DNA from 2 places in the Paenibacillus sp. 4624 genome. Region 1 is predicted to be linked to the other one. Evidence: riboswitches for the same ligand, from Rfam matches in the RefSeq annotation. Region 1 holds a riboswitch; the other holds the start of a gene.
What was found. Region 1 has a riboswitch for cyclic di-AMP ahead of ABIE27_RS09235 (3D domain-containing protein). Riboswitches for the same ligand answer to the same signal wherever they lie in the genome.
Positions count from the first base shown of each region.

Region 2: linked by a shared signal. The riboswitch ahead of ABIE27_RS11925 (C40 family peptidase) and the one ahead of ABIE27_RS09235 (3D domain-containing protein) in region 1 are both predicted to bind cyclic di-AMP.

Region 1 covers NZ_JBNDJR010000003.1:348,221-355,551, reverse strand. Annotated here, with positions in the region: gene ABIE27_RS09250 (PspA/IM30 family protein) at 1-401, opposite strand, end outside; gene ABIE27_RS09245 (hypothetical protein) at 584-919, opposite strand; gene ABIE27_RS09240 (polysaccharide deacetylase family protein) at 1,074-1,892, shown strand; gene ABIE27_RS09235 (3D domain-containing protein) at 2,021-2,692, opposite strand; cyclic di-AMP (ydaO/yuaA leader) riboswitch at 2,695-2,891, opposite strand; gene ABIE27_RS09230 (amino acid ABC transporter ATP-binding protein) at 3,076-3,798, opposite strand; gene ABIE27_RS09225 (ABC transporter substrate-binding protein/permease) at 3,785-5,251, opposite strand; gene ABIE27_RS09220 (M20 family metallopeptidase) at 5,450-6,625, shown strand; gene glgA (glycogen synthase GlgA) at 6,824-7,331, opposite strand, start outside.
Region 2 covers NZ_JBNDJR010000004.1:337,154-344,484, forward strand. Annotated here, with positions in the region: gene ABIE27_RS11915 (hypothetical protein) at 1-136, opposite strand, end outside; gene ABIE27_RS11920 (RNA polymerase sigma factor) at 270-1,184, opposite strand; cyclic di-AMP (ydaO/yuaA leader) riboswitch at 1,484-1,615, shown strand; gene ABIE27_RS11925 (C40 family peptidase) at 1,621-2,085, shown strand; gene ABIE27_RS11930 (carboxymuconolactone decarboxylase family protein) at 2,188-2,517, opposite strand; gene ABIE27_RS11935 (hypothetical protein) at 2,705-2,923, opposite strand; gene ABIE27_RS11940 (hypothetical protein) at 3,040-3,369, opposite strand; gene ABIE27_RS11945 (xanthine phosphoribosyltransferase) at 3,468-4,049, opposite strand; gene ABIE27_RS11950 (YkvI family membrane protein) at 4,254-5,312, shown strand; gene catA (type A chloramphenicol O-acetyltransferase) at 5,463-6,113, shown strand; gene ABIE27_RS11960 (glycosyltransferase family 4 protein) at 6,184-7,308, opposite strand.

The sequences.
Region 1 (7,331 bases):
TTTTTCATCTGCGTTAATTGTTTGCGCATCTCATCGAGTTTACCACGAAGATTGTCTGCGGACGCTTTGTTTTGATCGTAGCTGGCTTTGTATTCCACCATTTTCTCTTCCGCTGCTTTTTTCTCTTCCAGAGCGCGGCGAGCAAGGTCCATGTTCTGTGCACGCGCTGCCGTGTGAGCCTGCTCTTCACGTTTTTTCACGAGTGCTTCCTGTTCCTCGAACAATTGCTTGAACTTCTTCTCGATCGCGATTTGTGCGGCTACTGCTTTCTCTGCATCTTCCAGATCTTCTTGCATGTCACGGATATATTGATCCGTCATCTTGATTGGATCTTCAGCTTTGTCGATAATCGCATTGATGTTAGACATTGTCAGGTCACGTAATCTTTTAAAAATGGACATTAGGTTATTCCTCCCAGTGGATTGTGCATTGTATATAAAGATACATACGTTACAATCTGCAACTCGTTTCAATTTTACAAAAAAAAATTAAAACTTGATGACCACATCTAATATTAGGAGGATTACCACTTCAGATTTCACTTATCCAGACATTTAACTTTTGACTTGTTACCCGGAGAGTTCTACACTATTTTTTTATTCAAATGTTCATCCATTAGTCTCTCAGCAGTCAGCACGATCTCATCGATCTGCACTCGTGTAATGCTGTCAAAATGAATGCCCATAATAACAGTTACCGTAACTTTCAGTTGCAGAGCCGCTTTGCGAGCAAGACGCTCACATAGTTCTTGTTCCTTATGTCCCGGAATATGTACCGTCGTTCCACTAACCCGATCATGGTCAACATAGAATGTAGCTACAGCCCCAATATGAGCTTTACCACCCGTAACCAGAAATACCTTGTCCTGCCCTGCCTCGAAAACCTCTAAACGAATCGACTTCAAATCATATGTACTCATCGTCTCTCCACCTATCCTTCTCTATATGTTATATATGGTGGAATTATGGCTTTCATGACCTGATGATGCAATGAAACTTCTCACACACGCATAAAAGAAGCATGCAGCGGGCATACCATAGAGAACGCAATTTTGAAAAAAGGAGGCCGTTAACATGCGAATACGCCTCGTCTTGCTCGCACTCGTTACCATTATATGTTCTGGGGTTTATACAGCTCCTTTAGCCCCTGCTCCTGTGTCTGCTGCTTCATCGGAGGAACCTTCTGCAAACCCCAGTGATACACCGGCTTCTGACTCAGGTGTTAGAGAAGAACAGTTGACTCTAGGCCAACTCCGGCAGAAGTACGCAGATACGTTCAAAACCAATGGCCCTTCCACCAAACAAGTTGCGCTGACTTTTGATGATGTGCCGGATCCGAGATTTACGCCGCAGGTACTTGATGTATTAAAAAAATATAAGGTTCGTGCCACCTTTTTTGTTGTCGGCAGTCGTGCAGAGAAACACCCGGACTTGGTGAAACGTATGGTGAAAGAAGGACATATCGTCGGTAATCACAGCTACAATCATCCTGAATTCAGCAAGTTATCGATGACTGCCTTTCGCAAACAAATAGTACATACCGGCGATATTATTCACCGCCTGACGGGATATACGCCCAAAATGATTCGTCCTCCATATGGGGACATTAACGAAGAACAGTTGCGATGGGCTGCAAAACAGCACTACAGCATCGTGAATTGGAATGTGGATTCTCTCGATTGGAAAGGACTAGACAAGGAAAAGGTAAAACATAATATTCTGACCGCGGTGAAACCTGGTTCCATCGTATTACAACATGCTGGTGGCGGTACAGGTTCGAACTTGAAAGGTACAGTAGAGGCTTTGCCCGAGGTTATTGAGGAATTGCGAAACCGTGGGTATGAATTAGTTACATTGGACGAGATGCTTAAACTTCCAAAAGAAAAACAATAAGTAATAAAACAGGGTGTCTCTCTACGTAATCATGAATCGTGCCTATCATGATTACGCAAGAACACCCTGTTTATGTTAATTCTCTATTCAACTCATCCCCCATATACAGACAGGGGAGGGTTTAAGCCTTATTTTAAAATGTACAACTCAATATCCTGAAAACCAAACGAACTAACAAACTGTTTGCTCCCAGGGATAAAGATGTCAATGCGATTTCCCTTTATTGCGCTACCTGCATCCAAAGCCGTTGCTACGAAAGCCTGTTTCGGCAATCCAGGGTGCGTATGACCTGTCACCAACACCTTGGTTCCAAAAGGAATAATCTTTGGATCCACTGCGATCGTGCCGAGTTCGAGCGGGTTGCCAAAATAATCAACGGGGCCCCATCCACCGTTCTCGGATGCATCCGCGGAATACGCTGTTGCTTTAACATTCAGCGTTTTGCTGTAGTCAAACGTTTTTCCCCAAGCCTGTACAACTTTATTATCTGTATTCACATCCAGGCTTGCAGCAGTAACCGTTTTTTCCTGCGACTTCGCTTGAACCGGTGCCGCTTCTACTTTGTTTTCGTTACCTGGGATTGTAATTTTCAAACCACCATAGATGTTATAAGGTGAGATGTCTTTATTCGTTTTAATCAATGTGTTCATGTCAACGCCGTATTGCTTAGATAAGGTGAAGAAGGTATCCCCTTCTTTGGCCACATGAACGGAATCCGCGTGAGCCGGGACGGCTTGAATGAATAGAATGGATGTCAGTAGTGCGATGGCAGTTTTGGCTAAACGTTTCTTGTTATACATGGTCTTCCTCCCTCATGATGCCTGCGAAGTTAGTTGTCGGATTCGGATGGAGGAGCCCACCCTATAGGCTGTACGTGACACGCTGAAGCATTATGTATTCCTAATTCACCCCAAGCAGCATATTTCTGATATGCCTTCATATGTCTGCATTGTTACATCCCCCGCACTTCCGCTTCGGAAGTTTCGGCAGTCTTGAATATATCACAATTTTGTAACCTAAAGATGTAGTAAATGTTTCCATTTGGCGTTTTAATTCAATATACAGGTAACAGAAAAGTTACTTTTTCGGCTCTACCTTTTCTGCAAACAACAAAAAAGCGTTACCGGATCTTTCAATCCGATAACGCTTTTATTCTTTGATTCTATATAAAGAATGGGATGAATTAAAGTACTTTTGCAAGAAAGTCTCGAGTACGCGGATGTTTTGGTGCTCCAAACACTTCATCCGGGGTACCTTCCTCAACGATGACACCGCCGTCCATAAATAGAATGCGGTCACCCACCTCACGCGCAAAACCCATCTCATGCGTTACAATGACCATCGTCATTCCGCCTTCAGCAAGACGTTTCATGACTTCCAATACCTCTCCAACCATCTCCGGATCAAGGGCCGATGTAGGCTCATCAAACAGCATCACATGCGGCTGCATCGCGAGCGCTCTTGCAATGGCAATCCGTTGCTTTTGTCCACCGGACAGCTGGTTCGGATATACATCTTTTTTGTCCGCCAAACCGACTGTCTTTAGTAGATCCTCGGCAATTTTGTTAGCCTCATCCGTGGATTGTTTTTTCACCTTGATCGGAGCAATCGTGATATTTTGCTGAACCGTTTTATGAGGGAACAGATTAAAGTGCTGGAACACCATGCCCATCTTCTCACGTGTAGCATTAATATTATGCTTGGGATCAGTAATCGATACACCTTCGAAATCAATCTGTCCCGATGATGGTTGCTCCAGCAGGTTCAGACAGCGCAAAAATGTACTTTTTCCCGAACCCGAAGGACCAATAACTACAACGACCTCACCTTTGCCAATCGTCACGTCAATGCCTTTCAGGACATCGTTTTTACCGTATGATTTGTGTAATTGTCTAACGTCTATCACTTGCACCCAACTTCCTTTCCAATCGTCCGAGCAGCTTGGACAGAATAAATGTCATGACAAAGTAAATCGCTGCCGCAATAATGAACGGGTTCAGACCCTGGAACGTAAGATTTTTGACTACACTTGCCTGATACATAATATCCACCATGCCAATGACGGAAATAATCGATGATTCTTTAATGATCGTTACGAACTCGTTACCAATGGCTGGCAAAACGGCCTTAAAAGCCTGCGGCAGAATAATATAACGCATCGCTGCGCCTCTGCCCATCCCCAGTGAACGAGCTGCTTCCAGTTGACCACGATCTACACCTTGAATACCGGCACGGAAAATCTCGGCGAGATACGCACCGCTGTTAATAGAAAGCGTCATAATCCCTGCTTGAAGTGCTGAGAAGTTAATACCGAAGGTTAAGGACACCCCGTAATAGATAATCATGAGTTGTACCAGCATTGGCGTCCCGCGGATTACCTCTACATAGGTTGTACCAATCCAGCGGAGAATCGCCATATTATGAAGACGGAACAGGCAGATAATCAGACCGATAATAACTCCGAATAATACGCCCAGAGCCGACAACAGAAGTGTGTAACCGATACCTGTCGCATATAAGCCTTTATATTCCCAAAACAGTTGAAAAATGTTTTGAGATTTGTTGACTTTATCAGCCATCAAGAGACTTGCTTCCTTAACCATCTCGTTGATTTTATCTTCGCTTTTTAATCGCTCTAAAGTTTGGTTAACAGCGGTTAACAGCTCTGTGTTGCCTTTACGAATCCCGACAGCAGCCTCAGCCTGTTCTTCGTCAGGAACTGCTGCAGCAAGACCGATAATGTCATCCAGGTAGCCAGCGGCTACGGTATCTTCTACAATAGCTGCGTCAACACGTTTCGTTTGCAATTGAAGCACGATGTCGGAGATTTTATCCAGTGAAGTCAGCTTTGCACCAGGGATCTTTTGTCCGATGGTTTCTTGAATGGATCCCTTTTGCACACCAATTTTAACATTTTCCAGTGATTTCATGTCCGGATATTTATCCTTGTCGACATTACGAACCATAATCACTTGTTTCGATTTGTAATACGTATCTGAGAAATCGATGCTTTTCTTACGTTCATCCGTCGGTGTCATGCCCGAGACGACTAAATCTACACGACCACTTTGAAGCGCGGGCAAAAGTCCGTCGAAGCCCATATCCTCGATAACGAGTTCAGCGCCAAGATCCGCCGCAATTTCTTTGGCAATGGCAATATCAAATCCGACGATTTCGTCTTTGCCATTGATGACTTTGTGGAATTCATATGGTGCAAAATCGGCACTTGTCCCGAGCACCAGTTTTTTACCGCCTGAGCTGTTGTCTGTTGTTCCGCTCGCCAGCGCTGCAGGTGCAGCAGCCGTCAGAAAAAGAAGGAACGTTAACAGCATTACGGTATAACGACTTATTAATTTCAACCTTGTTCTCCCCTTACAATGCTATAATTACGATTACTTACTGATTCGTCAGTCATGTTGATGACTGAGTCATTATAAAGTACAATGCATGATTATGCAATGCATTTTCAAGATCAAATCTTGACTTGTTTTTAAAAAAATACTGCAAACATGTTATACTCATGGAGTTATTTTCATTTTTGCCTAAGGAGTTAAGCCATGACAACAAATAAAACCCAAATTTTTAACGTTATTGATCAATATGCTTCCCGTTTCAAAGACATTTCATCATATATTGGAGCCCATCCTGAACTTGGAAATGAGGAATATCTAGCCTCCGCCCGTTTGAAGGAAGAATTGTCCTATCATGGATTTGAAGTACAAGCTCCAATTCTCGGACTGGAAACAGCTTTCATCGGTACTTATGCTTCGAGCAAGTCCGGCCCGACCATTGCCCTACTATGTGAATATGATGCTTTGCCTGAAATTGGTCATGCTTGCGGACACCACCTGATCTGTATGATGAGCCTTGGGGCAGCCGTTGGCCTGAAAGCCATTGTGGATGAAGTCGGTGGGACGATCAAGGTGTTTGGTACACCTGCAGAGGAGACACGCGGGGCTAAAGTTCCGATGGCGGAAGCAGGGCTATTTGATGATTGTGATGTTGCGCTTATGGCACATCCTTATTATGCCTACGAAAAATCAGGCAGTTCCCTTGCCATTGATGCTGTGCAATTTGAGTTTCATGGCAAATCTTCACACGCGGCAGCAAGCCCGCATGAAGGGATCAATGCTCTCGATGCGGTCATTCAAACGTTCACTGGAATTAACGCCTTCCGGCAACAAGTGAAAAGCAGTGTTCGTATTCATGGAATCATTAACAGCGGCGGACAGGCTGCAAACATTATTCCGGACTATGCTTCTGCTCAGTTTTACGTGCGTGCAGCCACACGTAAAGAACTGAATGTGCTGACCGAACGGGTCGTTCGGATTGCACAAGGCGCTGCACTTCAGACCGGATGTAAACTCGTGACATCCAACTACGAAACATCCTATGATGAGATGGTTACGAATGAGACCTTCTCTGACGCGTTCAGTCACAATTTAATTGAACTTGGTATTCCGCAGGAAGAGATTGTCACTGGAAACGACCATGGCTCGATGGATATCGGTAATGTTTCCCTGAGATGCCCAGCGATCCATCCTTATATCCGTGTTGTTGATGAAGTTCATACACTGCACTCCATTGAATTCCGTGATTTGGCGTTGCAAGAACGCGCTCTGGACGGCATGATTTTGGGAGCCAAAGCGCTCGCGGCTACAGCTTATGATGTTCTGAGCAAGCCTGAACTACTGCAAGCCATCCGTGAGGAATTTGAGCAAATCGCTCGCTAAAACTGCTTGTATTCGATTACAGATACACCGAGCTATCTTTAAAAAAGAAGGACCGCATGTGATTCTGGGGTATGTTTGGACCGCATTGAATGATTTAATTCAAGTCTGGCATCCAAACTTACTCCATTTTTTGTAATAGCAAAAGCCGCAGTTTTTAAACTGCGGCACTCCATACGTAAATATAACCTTATTTCTAAATCACATCTGAATTCGACGATAAATATCCATATATTCCTCCGCCGATACATCCCAGCTGTATTCCCCGCTCATTGCGTTTTTCACAATTTTCTTCCACTCATCCGGCTTCCGATAGAACTCTTCTGCACGCCGAATGGTATTCATCATGTCATGTGCATTAAAACTAGTAAATGAGAAGCCGTTACCTTCTCCTGTGAACTCATTGTAAGCTTGGACCGTATCGTTTAATCCCCCAGTTTCCCTTACCAGTGGTACACTTCCATAACGCAATGCCAGCAACTGGCTGATTCCACACGGCTCAAATTTGGATGGCATCAGGAAGATGTCACTACCCGCATAGAAACGACGAGATAACCCGTCATTGAATGTGATCTGTGCTGACATTTTTAGTGGATACCGATTAGCAGCCTCTTTGAACCAATGTTCATAAGCTGAATCTCCAGTCCCCAGCACGGCGAATTGAATGTCATCGTAGTAGAGCAGTTCATCCAGAACACGGCATACCAGA
Region 2 (7,331 bases), on a different contig from region 1:
AAAATACATAGCCACTATATGTTCCCTGTTGCTGCAAACGTAATTCGTTCATTGCTGCTTCTTTGTTATCAGTTGAACAGCTCGCTGTCATTACAGCCGTAAAGACGACCAAGATAATAATTAGCGCTTTTCTCATCGTGAATAACCTCCTCGAAATAGCCAAGTCATATTTAATACATTAACTCACAAGCTTTAGAGGCTGCTCTCCAGCAGCCTCTTGAACTTCTCATTCTAAACACTTATTCATTTTTATTCTTGCAATATATGTTTTATTCACTGACTACAGAAGCCGTAAATGAGGGAATCGAGAACGAATCCGTAAATACGACATCTTGGGCAGGAATATCACCGAAATAGTACAGTGCACCGATCTTCACCGTGGCACTACTGGAAACTGAAGTTGTCTTTCCTGCTCCAGTGATATTCGTTGTGCCTTCCAAATAATAAGCATCCAACTCTGAACCATTTTTGTTTAGGAAGTCCGTGTATTGTCTATTTAATCTCCAGGAGGCGTTGGAACCATTAGATATTGAATTGTTAGAACCTAACGGGAACGTTACTCCTATCCCAGCGCCTTTATAAGATAATTTAATCGTTACATTTTTAGGATTATTCGGATTCTCAACAATTGGATTTGTGATCCCGATTGGACCAGATGTAAATGAGTAGTTAGCTGAAGTTGATATGTTAGCTTCGGCTAAGCCTAAAAGATGTGCGCTTTCCTTATCAGCCAAACCAAGTAAATATTTGTTACGCAGAAGTTGTTGATCACGTCTGGGTAATGACTTCAGCAATTGTTCCATCCATTTAGATTGTTCTTTTCGTTCATAGCATTGTTCAGGAATTGGTGATACGTCTAATATGTTATCCATGTCGTTCTCGTTGTTAAAAATATGTATCCATCGCCTTTTCTTTTTTTGTTTTTCTACATAATTGAGAGTTACATTGTGGACGGTTCGCACCATATAACAATATTGTTGATCCGCGGCAAGCATAAGCAAGGTTTGCTTTTTATCGAAAAGTCTGACGAAAGATTCTTGAACTAAGTCCTCTGCAGTAGATGCATCGTGAGTCATGTAATATGCTTTTTGCTTCATACTGAGATAGTTTTCCCTATACAATTTCTCAATAATATTAGTAGCGCTTTCAATTTCAGGTTTTGCATTTGCAAACGAGGCAGACATGGATATTCCTCCTTCTCATCTGACTTTTATTTGTTGCAAATCTAGTTATAATAAAATCATAATAATAGAATAAATTACTTATATTGCAATATAAATTCAGACCAAAATCCATTTCCTGATCTTTTCAAAAAAAGGACGAAAAAATAGTTACTTTTTTGTAAACAATATTCCCGTTAAAGTCGACTTATTTCTCTATAAAATCGAGAATTCCGCTAACATTGAGGCTAAATGAAGTGTTTTAAATGGGTTTGACAATTACGCATTTATGCAATATAGTTTCAAATAGTTACAAAAACTTAATTATTCATTTGCCGAGTTTCAGGATTGAAAACGGGGGAACCATTTTGGGTGAATTATTCTTATACATAGGAAATATAGGGAACCTTCTACCGAACCCTTAGCTAACTCCGTAGGCATCGAAGGGAGAACATTGATTTTGAAAAAACTGATCATTTCTATTTTTGGAGCTGCTGTACTATTTACATCCGGGGCAACAAGCACAGAGGCAAGCACAATTAATACGGTGGTTAACAATATGACAGGTATCCCGTACAAATGGGGCGGCACAACCATGGCTGGCTTCGATTGTTCCGGGTTTATGAGATATCTTTTTAACAAATACAGCATTGAATTGCCACGCACATCGCAACAACAAGCCAAAGCCGGAACACCTGTCTCCAAAGCAAATATTCGAACAGGAGATTTGGTATTTTTCAACACAACAGGTAGAGGCATCTCACATACAGGAGTATACATCGGCGGAGGTCAATTCGCACATGCTTCCAGCAGCAAAGGTGTCAGCGTCACCAAGTTGTCCAATCCGTATTTCAGTGATCGTTATGTAACCGCAAGACGGGTGACAGGCCAATTTATGTATAATAAAATGTTGGGTAAAATCTAAGCAGACTTCTAGCAAGTCCATTTCACACCGACATAAGCAGCAACAATAAAAAGGAGGTTCCGGTTTAACCCGAGACCTCCTTTTTGATGTTAAAATCAGAATCTAATGCAACGCCTTTTGCACACGCATTGCCCCTTGTGACAAGGCATGTCCGCCCCCTACAGCTCCTGCGACAGCTACCGTCTCCATGATCTCCTGATCGGTCGCTCCCTTTGACCTTGCTTCCTCTACATGATAGAACGTGCAGACTTCGTTATTGGCGAACAAACCGATACCTAGCGCAATTAACTGCTTCGTTTTGGCATCAAGCACACCCGGCTGGAAGCATTCGCCCGTAAATTCATGGTACGATTTCACCACTTCCGGGAGAACATCACTTAACGCGCCAATCTGATCCTTATAAGCATGAACTTTATCATTCATTAATGTCATGGCTTGCAGCACACCCTTTCGGCTGTAAATACAGCGAATTGTTCCACTGTACCTATCTTCTCTCGCGTGTGTCGCAAATATGCCTGATCTTGATGGTAATTCCAAACATTTTGTTATCGAAAAATTCTCTTTGCATGATTTTATTGTTTTTATCAAATTCAGATCCGTCATGCGAAGTACCCCACCATTAAATGCTAAGATCACTTTGACGAGGCTCACTGAACAACTGATAGCGGTACCGACGGTCCAGCTTCACGACACGGCGATTCTGTCTGCGAATTAGCACTTGTTCATCATCCCAGGCTACCACGATGCCAGTTACATCGTTAGACTCGAGCTCATCCCGCACCACTCTTACCTTTTCCCCTGACAATCGCAGGGCATCCAACTCTGTATCACTAATCATATTTAGACTCCTATATTCAAATTTCTTTACAAAAAGAGACCTAAATGAAAGGTCATTTAGGTCTCACGTGACTGTATTGGACTGTCATGTCATTCGAAAAATATCCCGACTGAGAGTTACCGCTGAGCGTGCTCTTTGCTGTCGTTCTTCTCGAACCAAAAATCAAGCACTTTGGCGGACATCACACGTTCTTCAAGGTACTCCACTTGGTGCGGTGTAAATTGTTCTTTCCAAGAGAAGGACAACTCTTCACACAAGCCTACAATCGTCAGTAATTCTGACCAGGCAACATAGCGTTTGTACCAGAAAAATTGAGGATGTTCAATCATATAGGGATAAAGGTCATCGAATTCCGTATGTTTACAATCCAGGGCACGTTCAAAATGAACTTTCGATTCCGCCAGCTTATTCATAAAAAATTGATCTGTTGCCGGTTGGTTCCCCATGGTGTTGCCTCCTCTCCCTAACATAACCCCATTATAAAGGAAATCTAAGGCCATGCAAAGTGATAGTTCAAAAATTAGGCCCAATTTCCTTCAAAAAGTCACATTTCATTATCGTCGAATTGCACGGTGCCATTATTTAGTGAACGAATGCGCACAAGAGCTTCTACTGGAATTCCTTGCTCACGGATGGTGCGGGCACCAGCCTGGAAGCTCTTCTCAACCACAACACCAAATCCCACAAGCTCTGCGCCGGAACGCTCAATAATTTTAATTACGCCGCGGGCGGCATCTCCGTTTGCAATAATGTCATCAATGAACAAAATGCGGTCATTCTCATGAATGTATTCGCGAGATACCATAATATCCGTTACGATCCCTTTCGTAAAGGATGGTACACGTTCGCAGTAGGCATCAGGATCGGCCAGAAGCGTTTTTTTGCGGCGGGCAAATACCAAAGGCACCCCCAGTTCATGCGCTGCGGCAAAAGCAACCGGAATCCCTGATGATTCAACAGTAATCACCCGAGTTACTCCACTCTCGCGAAAACGAGCAGCAAACTCCCGTCCCATCTCCATCGTTAATGCAGGATCAATCTGATGATTCAGAAGACCATCCAGTTTCAATACCTGATCCGAGATGACGACACCTTCTTGTAAAATTCGTTGTTTTAATACGTCCATGATTTGACCTCCCAAGCCTATCCTATGAGGTATAAAGTATCATATATACAGCTGCAAGTTCAAGCAAAATCCCCCTAAGTCCGGATAACCTGACCATTCAGCGTCGTTAGCTCACCCTGCAGTCATGACTTTTATGGGTCAAGCATAACCTGTACTATGGTACCCGCATGTCCAACCAATTCCGGGACCTGAAAGGGGAAACACATGAAACAGGTATTCCGGGTGCTGCAGATTGCATTCACATACATCGGAACCGTCGTAGGGGCCGGCTTCGCCACAGGACAGGAAATATTGCAGTTTTTTACCCAGTATGGCAAGTGGGCCACAATCACCATCGTTTTATCCACCATGCTATTTGTCTGGCTCGGAACCAAAATGATGCTTATTGCTCATGATACCCGTTCGCGTTCCTATGAGGATCTGAACAAACATCTGTTTGGCCACAGGGCTGGCAGATGGATTACATGGATAACACTTATTGTCCTGATCGGTGTAAACAGTGTCATGCTCGCCGGGGCAGGTTCTGTGTTTATGGAACATCTGGGTTTACATTACCAAACAGGTTTGATCATTACTTTGATTGGTACATACCTTCTTCTCGGACGCGGAATGCAGGCTATTTTGCAAATGAACAGTATTGTAGTACCCATGATGTTACTGCTGTCCCTGCTTATGATTTTCAGTACGCTGCATCATCCGGGTGTCTTTCGTTTTGTTACACTGACAACAGACAGCAATCCCTTTCAGATATGGATTTCCCCGTTGCTTTACACCGCATTTAATCTTGCGCTCGCTCAAGCGGTACTTGTCCCTGTAGGCAATCAAATTCGTCATCGCAATACATTAAAATGGGGCGGAATTCTAGGCGGGATTGGCGTAGGTTTTATGCTGATGGCAGCCCATTTTGCAATGTCGGCCCAGATGCCAGGCATCATACAGTTTGAAATCCCGATGGGCAGTATCGCTTTTCAACTAGGATGGATTGTACAGTCTGTATATGTCACACTCATTTTCATGGAAATATTCACAACGTTTGTTGCCGACATCTACGGCATGACTTTGCAGCTTCGACAACATGTCGATGTTCATCCCCGGTTAATTACACTGATCATCATGATGCTGTGTTACTCGTTCAGCCAATTTGGCTTCAGCTCCCTTCTTTCCGTTCTTTATCCCATTTTCGGATGTATGGCACTCTTTTGGGCGGGTAAACTGATTAGGGATCGCTGGGGCACATTTCGTGGCCGGAATAATGTTAATTGAGTTCGTAGATACGAGGTTGAAGTCGTTTTAGATAGATAAAGTTGTGGTACAATTTAAAGTAAATCTAAATTTAAGGATGGGTTCTGATGAAAAAAGCAGACAATGTAGCCTCCTAAATTCGTTTCATATAAAATTTAGGAGGCACATCTAATGAATTTTAATAAAATTGATTTTAACAGTTGGCAGAGAACAGACATATTTCATCACTATATGAATCAAAATACTTCATTCAGCCTAACCAATGAAATGGATATAACTGCTTTATATCAGTTCATCAAACAAAAAGAATATCGATTCTATCCTGCGTTTATCTTTATGATCACGCGTGTGATCAATTCACATCCCTCTTTTAGAACGGGTTACAATAAAGATGGAGATTTGGGTTATTGGGATACGGTGGAACCACTTTATACCATATTTGATCAACCATCTGAGTCGTTCTCTGCCATTTGGACTCATGTTCCAGTTGATTTCAACACGTTTCAAGACACCTACATTTCGGATGTAGAAAAATATAAACGTTCAGGCAAGTTGTTTCCCAAGACCCCCGTACCTGAAAATGTGTTTTCTCTTTCAATGATTCCTTGGACATCTTTTACTGGATTCAACTTAAATATCAACAATAATAGTCGTTACCTTCTTCCCATCATTACGGCAGGGGGATTCATCCATAAAGAGAATTCAATATTTTTGCCATTATCGTTACAGGTTCATCATTCGGTTTGTGATGGTTACCATGCCGGATTGTTCATGAATGCTGTTCAGGAATTAGCAGGCACTCCAGAGGATTGGCTGTTGTAAAAATCCGTTATATACACAAAAGCCGCTGTAGTCATACAGCGGCTTGTTTCATATATATGCTTTCCCAGTGTTACGTCTGGAATTGCAAGTACATTTTTTTCAAATCATTCACCGATCTTCCCAGTGAGTAAAATGTTTTGGCTTTTTCACAAGCGGAACGAGCCAGTTCATAGCGATATGCCGGGTCCAGCATGACCTTTTCCAAGGCATCAGCGAGCGCAGATGGATCTTCAGGCGGTACAAGCAGTCCGTTCACTCCATCTTCAATCTGTTCGGGAATCCCCCCCACATCGGTGCCTACAAGCGCCAGACAGCTAAGCGCCGCTTCAGCGAATACCGAACCGAAGGCTTCTGCACGCGATGGCAGTACAAACACATCAAAAAACGGCATAAACTCTTCAGGATGCAGCGTATATCCATAAAAAATCGTTTCATTATAAATTCCCAGACGCTGTGCCAGCTCTTCCAGATCGGGACGAATCGGTCCGTCTCCAATAATGTGAAGTACATAATCATGTCCCCTATCCTTTAACTCCGCACAAGCTTTAAACAAAATATCTAGCCCTTTGGCGGGAACAAGGCGGCAAACCGTTACCAGTTGCGGGACCGCATTATCATGGGGAATCGGCTTGAACCGCTTCTCATCAAAACCATTCGGAATAATGCCGATGCGGTCTGGATTTTTCACATACGGGCTCAAATATCGACGGAATGAATCGGATACCGTTAGCAAACGCTCTGCACGATACTCAAGCTCTCCATAGATGGCCTGCAGGAATTGGTGTTCCAACCCATCCGGCTCTATACGGCCATTCAGAATAAGCTCTCTCTCGTAACTGGAGTGAATGGTTTGAATGAGAGGAACCTCAGGAAACACCGACTTCATGGCAAGCCCTGCAATAGGATGATGCGCATGAATCAGATCATAGGGCTTCTGAATGCGGAGCTTGGTCCACCATAGATAATCACGATACGTCTGAATATATTTTTGTACAACAGGACTATCCTGATAGACGGTCCAGTCAAACGTATCAAACTGTACTTCCTCTCTCCCTTTGTTACGAATACGTTTGGGCAAGGAGAACAGGTCCATCTCCCATCTTGGGCTTGCAAACCTCTCCTGCATGTATGGAATCATAGAGGATACACCTCCGGGCTGCTCCGGAGGAAAAAATAGAGCCTGTAGCAATTTCAACGTTATCCCCCTCTCCAGCTTCA